Regions from separate parts of the Enterobacter cloacae complex sp. HYC080_NIDB genome, predicted to be linked through region 2. Evidence: predicted binding sites of a transcription regulator. Region 2 holds the regulator's gene; each other region holds the start of a gene.

Region 1 (2,274 bases), 420 kb from region 2:
TGCGCTTACCCGGCCTACAAAACCCGTAGGCCCGTGCAAGCGTAGCGCCGCCGGGCGAAACGCGCAATACAGCCTTAGAAGGACACACCACCGCCCACGTATGCGCCGTCAATCAGCGTGTGGCCAGGGCGACCGTCTTTGCCATCAACGCTCACGTGGCGGTAACCCACTTTCAGGGTCAGCGGCGTGACAGGCGTCCAGCTTACGCCGCCGTTGGCTTCCACGTAGTTTTTCACGCTGTTGTTCAGGCCTTCAGGCGCAACGTAACCTTCGCCATAGACATGGATGCTGTCCGTCAGCGCAACGTTTACGCCGCCACCAATCGGGAACGCCACGCCGTTATCGCCTTTTTTCGGGCCGATGTAGATCGCCTTCGCGCCTGCGTTCAGGATGACCGGGCCCACTTCCAGGTTGTAGCCTGCGCCCACGCCACCGGTCTGGGTACCGTCATCGGTGTTTTTGAGCCAGTTGCTTTCGGCGTAAAGGCCGGATGAGGATTTGCCCATTTCCAGATTGAGGTTAGTAAAGTTTTTACCCTGCTCAACGCTACCGCCCATGGCCAGTGCGGAACCAGAGAGGGCGGTCAGTGCAGAAAGAAGAAGGATATTCAGTTTTTTCATGTTTCGTGCCTCATCATCAAATTAATCTGGAGGCACCATAACAAGCGACGTTTATGACTGCAAATGTGATACAAGTCGCTGTTTTATGCTGGTTTTGTTAAATTTAATTTATTTAATGTTGCGTTTTTGTTTGGTTGAACGGGAGTCAACGCGTGATTTTCAGGCGTTTAGAAACCGTTTAGTTTTTTGACTAAACATAAACTGAACGAGGACGGGATAGTGACTGGAGGTGTAATAATGGAGGCTCCAGAAATTTCCAAAAATATTTCAAAAATCACATAAAACAACAAAGATTTACACTTATGGTGGTGAAAACACGTTCTCTCGCGCAGGCGCCTTTCCCTGCGATGTCATTTTTCTGACACGTTTGTTCATTACGTTGTTGGCTTCACTTACTGGATGCTAACAATATGAAAAGAAAAATCATTCCTGTGCTGGTTGGTTGTGCGCTCTCTTTCTCTGGCCTGGCGGCACAGCCCACGGCTGAGCGCTATGTCGTCAGCTTTCCTGAAGGCTCACACGTCAATTACAGCGGCGCGTTCGCCAGCGCATTTCCGAACGGACTCCCGGTGGGCATTGGCTCTGGCCTGCTGTTTACGGGTAAGCAGGGCGATGCTCTGACCTTTGCAACCGTGACCGATCGCGGTCCAAACGCCGATGCGCCAAAAATGGGTAAAAATGAAGCCAAAATTTTTGTCACGCCGGATTTCGCGCCGCTGCTGATGACCATCCGCGTGCAGAACGGTAAAGCAGAAGCGACGGATGCCCGCCCGCTGCATGACGATAAAGGCGAGATTAACGGTCTGCCGCTGCAAAGCGGCGTGATTGGATCCACCAATGAGGTGGCGTTTAGCGACACCCTAAAGACGCTGAAGGGTGACAACCGCGGGCTGGATACGGAAGGCATCACGCCGGACGGCAAAGGCGGCTACTGGCTGTGCGACGAGTATGGTCCGTTTCTGATTAACGTCGACAGTAAAGGGAAAATCCTGGCGATCCACGGCCCGCAGGCGGCGGAAGGGGAAAAGTCGATCGCGGGCGGTCTGCCAAACGTTATCAAATGGCGCCAACCGAACCGGGGCTTTGAAGGCCTGACCCGTATGCCGGACGGACGCATTATCGCCGCGGTACAAAGTACGCTGGATATCGACGGTAAAAGCAAAAAGCAGGCGCTGTTTACGCGTCTCGTGAGCTTCGACCCGGCGACCGGCAAAACAGCGATGTACGGCTACCCTATCGACAGCGCGGCCTACAGCAAAAACAGTGATGCCAAAATCGGCGACATCGTGGCGCTTGATGACCAGCATATCCTGCTGATTGAGCAGGGCAGCGATAAAAATGACGGGATGCGTAACCTTATCTACAAGGTGGACCTCAGCAAGGCGAGCGACCTGAGCGCCTTTGACAAGCCGGGCGAGTACCCGGAGTTTGATGATGAGAAAACCCTGAAGCAGCGCGGCATTACCCTTGCGGCAAAAACGCAGGTCGTTGATTTGCGCGCGCTGGGCTGGCAGCAGGAGAAAGCTGAAGGGCTGGCGCTGATCGACAGCAAACGGCTTGCCGTGGCGAACGATAATGACTTTGGCGTGAAGGTGGCGATGCAAAATCCGGTCGAGGGCAAGAAGCTCAAGGATTATCGGGTGAACGCGGAAGG
Region 2 (2,274 bases):
TCGTGTCATTCAGCGCAAGCGTAGGCGCCGCTTCAATCTTCGAGAGCGTCAGCAGCTGCTTCACCAGCCCTTCCATGCGATGCGTTTGCTCGCGCATGGTATGCAGCGCTTTTTCACGCGGCGCACCTTCCAGCGTTTGCTCCTGCATCATCTCCAGATAGCCCTGAAGCACGGTCAACGGAGTACGCAGTTCGTGGCTGACGTTCGCAAAGAAATTACGGCGCGCGCCCTCAAGCTGGTGCATTTGGGTGACATCGCGCGCCACCATCAGCCACTGCTTATCGCTGTAAGGCATCACGCGGATTTCCAGATGGCGACCATTATTGAGCTTCAGATTGTGCGGGCGGGTAAAATCACGCTTTTTCAGATACAGCGTGAATTCGGGATAGCGTAAAAGGTTAAGGATGTTCTGACCGTTATCGTCCGGCCAGCGAAGGCCCAGCAGCTGTTGCGCCAGGCCGTTACACCAGAAGATGGTGCCTTCTTCAGTGGTCAGGATGACCGCATCCGGCAACGACTCCGCCCCGCTGCGAAAACGCTTAATCAGGCTTCCCAGCTCGCGACGGCGCTTTTTATTACGCATCTGCATCTGGTGCAGGCCGTACAGCAGGGGCTCCCAGCTGCCGCTGCCCGGCGGTGGGGTCATACTGCGGTCAACCCACAGCCACCAGGAGAGGCGCAGCAGGTTCCAGAAATGCCAGATCAGCAGCCCGGTGACCGACGCCAGCAGAAACCACGGCAGATGTCCGAGAAAGGCCCCAAGAAGGAAGGCCGGAATACAGCATAAGATCAGTTCAAAGACGAGCCTTTTCCATGACAGACGTTCCAGCACGCGTCACACTCCTGTCATTGTTCAGAAACGGGTCGAAAAACGATAACCCGTGCCGCGGACCGTCTGTACCATGCGATCGTGGCCGCTCAGTTCCAGCGCTTTTCGCAGGCGGCGAATATGTACGTCAACCGTCCGGTCTTCGACATACACGTTAGTTCCCCAGACGTTATTCAGCAACTGCTCGCGGCTGTATACGCGTTCCGGGTGAGTCATAAAGAAGTGCAGGAGTTTAAATTCGGTAGGGCCCATATCGAGGGGGTTTTCGCCGGTCATCACGCGGTGCGAGGTAGGGTCAAGGCTGAGTCCCTGCATCTCTATCACCTCTTCCACCGCCATCGGTGAAATACGGCGCATCACGGCTTTAATGCGGGCGACCAGCTCTTTTGGGGAGAACGGTTTAGTGATGTAATCGTCCGCGCCGGTTTCTAGTCCGCGCACGCGATCCTCTTCCTCTCCGCGCGCCGTGAGCATGACAACCGGGATGTCGCGGGTCAGTGCCTCACGCTTCAGGTGTTTGATAAACTGCAGTCCGGAGCCGCCAGGCAACATCCAGTCCAGCAGAATCAGATCGGGCCAGGGTTCATTCAGCTGGTTCACTGCGCTGTCATAATCTTCCGCTTCAACCGGCTGGAAGCCATTTTGCTCGAGCACGAAGCACACCATTTCACGAATTGGAGCTTCATCTTCTACGACCAGAATACGTCTCGCCATACTTTGCCCTGTCTTATCTTATTAAGTTACACGTTTGTAATTCGGCGCCATTATGCGTCAGATTTATGACAGATTTATGAAAAACATTACCACGGTAGCGGGCAAACCGTTGTTTTATTACAGCGGTTATTTTCCCTTCTCTGAACGTTTATAATCCTGCTTTCTCATTTTTGCCACGGAACCGCTATGCGCATACTTCACACCTCGGACTGGCATCTCGGTCAAAATTTTTACAGCAAAAGCCGTGCGGCTGAACATGAAGCGTTCCTGAACTGGCTGCTGGAGACGGCGCAGGCCCACGAGGTCGATGCGATTATTGTCGCGGGTGACATCTTTGATACGGGGTCGCCCCCCAGCTATGCGCGCGAGCTGTATAACCGCTTCGTGGTGAATTTGCAGCAGACCGGCTGTCATCTGGTGATAGTCGCCGGTAACCATGACTCCGTGGCAACGCTCAATGAATCCCGCGACATTCTGGCGTTTCTCAATACTACCGTCGTCGCCAGCGCCGGGCATGCCCCGCAGATCCTGAAAAAACGCGACGGTACGCCGGGGGCGGTGCTGTGCCCGATCCCCTTTTTACGCCCGCGCGATATCGTACAAAGTCAGGCGGGACTGTCGGGCACGGAAAAGCAGCAACATTTATTACAGGCCATCACCGACTATTATCACCAGCAGCACGCGGATGCCTGCAACCTGCGTGGCGAACAGCCGATACCGGTGATTGCGAC
Region 3 (2,274 bases), 1.0 Mb from region 2:
GTTGCAGCCATAAATCACTCTTCTGTTAAACGCGTTTACGAAATCGGCGGGTAAGCGCAAGCGCCGCCCGCCATTTTCGTCAGAATGCTAAATTAATACAATGCTTTACCGCTGCTGTCTTTCACGTTGGTTTTCCATGCAGCACGAATCTGCTCAACCACGCTGTCTGGCAGGCTGGCGTAGTCCAGGTCGTTAGCCTGTTTAGCGCCGTTTTTGTATGCCCAGTCGAAGAACTTCAGCACTTCAGCGCCCTGCTCAGGTTTCTTCTGCTCTTTGTGAACCAGGATGAAGGTGGTGGAGGTGATTGGCCACGCACCTTCGCCTTTCTGGTTCGTCAGATCCTGCGCGAAGGATTTGCTCCAGTCAGCGCCTTTTGCAGCGTTAGCAAAGTTCTCTTCGGTCGGGCTTACTGGTTTGCCATCAGCAGACACCAGTTTGGTGTAGGACAGGTTGTTCTGCTTCGCGTACGCGTATTCTACGTAGCCAATTGAGCCAGGCAGACGCTGTACGAACGCAGCGATACCGTCGTTACCTTTACCGCCCAGACCTGTTGGCCAGTTAACGGTAGAGCCGGAACCGACTTTCGATTTCCACTCTTCGTTCACTTTTGCCAGGTAGCTGGTGAAGACGAAGGAGGTACCAGAACCATCCGCGCGGCGAACCACGGCGATGTTCTGAGCAGGCAGCTTCAGGCCTGGGTTGAGCTTAGCGATCGCTTCGTCATCCCATTTTTTGATTTTACCCAGGTAGATGTCACCCAGGGTTTTGCCATCCAGCACCAGCTCACCAGACTTCACGCCCGGCAGGTTGATAGCCAGAACCACACCACCGATCACGGTCGGGAACTGGAACAGGCCTTCCTGATTCAGTTTATCGTCAGACAACGGCGCGTCTGATGCACCGAAATCAACGGTGTTAGCGGTAATTTGTTTTACGCCACCGGAGGAGCCGATACCCTGATAGTTAACCTTATTACCGGTTTCTTTCTGGTAGGTATCCGCCCATTTGGCATACACCGGCGCAGGGAAGGTTGCACCAGCGCCAGTCAGGCTTGCTTCTGCAAATACAGAGAACGCGCTCAGAGATAAGGTCGCGGCGACAACAGTTGCGACAGTGGTACGCATAACTTTCATAATGTCTCCTGCAAGGATTTCGTAAATCATTGTTTAAGTGGCTACGATGAGCAAAATAGGACAAACAGGTGACAGATAAATGTACGAAATATGACAGTTTTATGACAAACACAAAGGAAGGTGTAACCACATGAAAAATATAGCACTTAATTCATCAGGCATTCATTTTTTTGTCATTTTTATTTTAAAGATCGCCGTTTTGTCCGTGAAATATGACAACGGCTGTCATAAACAGCCGTTAAAGGATTAGTGTACGATTTCAATCGTCAGGGTAGCCGTACCGTTGAACGGACCTGGCGCGGGCCTGGACCCGGTTGCGCTAGCCGGAGCGCTTGAAAACGTGAGCGTCCCCAGCGTCTCGCCTTCCAGAGTCACGGGCATTTTCGTCGTTTCCGCCTCAAGCTCGCCGCCATTCACATTAATTTCCCTGTTATGTTTATCGTAAATCTTAATCCCCACGTCAGGATTATCGGTAGCCACCATCGTACTGTCGGCTGTCGCGGCAGAGGCGTGGAAGGTTGCACCCAGCGTGTCGGTAAACATCATATTTGAACATTTGATATTGACCTGCCGGGTAATCTTGCGTGAAGACACCGCCTGGCCCCGGTTAGCTGAGAATTCCGATGCCAGAATAGACTTGAAATCAATCATTATCGCCTGGCCTTCATCTATCTCGCAGGTTTGCGGGACCGTGACCGATCCCTGCACAATCACATCCGAGATGATTTCGTTCGAGACGGTACGGGGATCGATAGTGGCATAGATATTTGCCATGACCATCGACGGTATGGTGATCGTGCCGGTAAATTGTTTTTTGACATACAGATAAATAAAGCCCGACCCGCCGCTGTAAAACGTGGTTTGCGAACTGACGCCATTATGACACCGGTACGTTCCCCCAATGTCATTTGGCAGGTGATCGAAGGGAACGGTGGTGTAGCCAACGCCAAGAATGTAGATTTGCAAACCGATATCAAGATACTTATTGAGATAATAATAGGAGATATTGTTTCTGCTAGTGGTGGGCTGCAGGGCTGGATTAACCACGCTGGTGATGTAAGCATGATCGTAACTTTCATTTTTCCCCGTCTGGCAGTAGCACGTTCCCTTAAACGAAGTCGTAGAGTTATTCATATCGATC

What was found. Region 2 encodes PhoB, which activates phosphate uptake and scavenging genes when phosphate is short. Its sites were predicted from a motif close to CTGTCATAAAACTGNCNNAT; they were not measured.
Region 1: the regulator PhoB is predicted to act here: its motif matches at 966-985, upstream of O1723_RS18820 (esterase-like activity of phytase family protein).
Region 3: the regulator PhoB is predicted to act here: its motif matches at 1,222-1,241, upstream of pstS (phosphate ABC transporter substrate-binding protein PstS).

What each region holds. Positions count from the first base shown of each region.
Region 1 is NZ_CP114212.1:3,951,610-3,953,883, reverse strand. It holds gene O1723_RS18825 (YfaZ family outer membrane protein) at 75-620, opposite strand; gene O1723_RS18820 (esterase-like activity of phytase family protein) at 1,031-2,274, shown strand, end outside.
Region 2 is NZ_CP114212.1:3,535,155-3,537,428, forward strand. It holds gene phoR (phosphate regulon sensor histidine kinase PhoR) at 1-832, opposite strand, end outside; gene phoB (phosphate response regulator transcription factor PhoB) at 854-1,543, opposite strand; gene sbcD (exonuclease subunit SbcD) at 1,730-2,274, shown strand, end outside.
Region 3 is NZ_CP114212.1:4,541,130-4,543,403, forward strand. It holds gene pstC (phosphate ABC transporter permease PstC) at 1-11, opposite strand, end outside; gene pstS (phosphate ABC transporter substrate-binding protein PstS) at 93-1,133, opposite strand; gene O1723_RS21580 (fimbrial protein) at 1,380-2,274, opposite strand, start outside.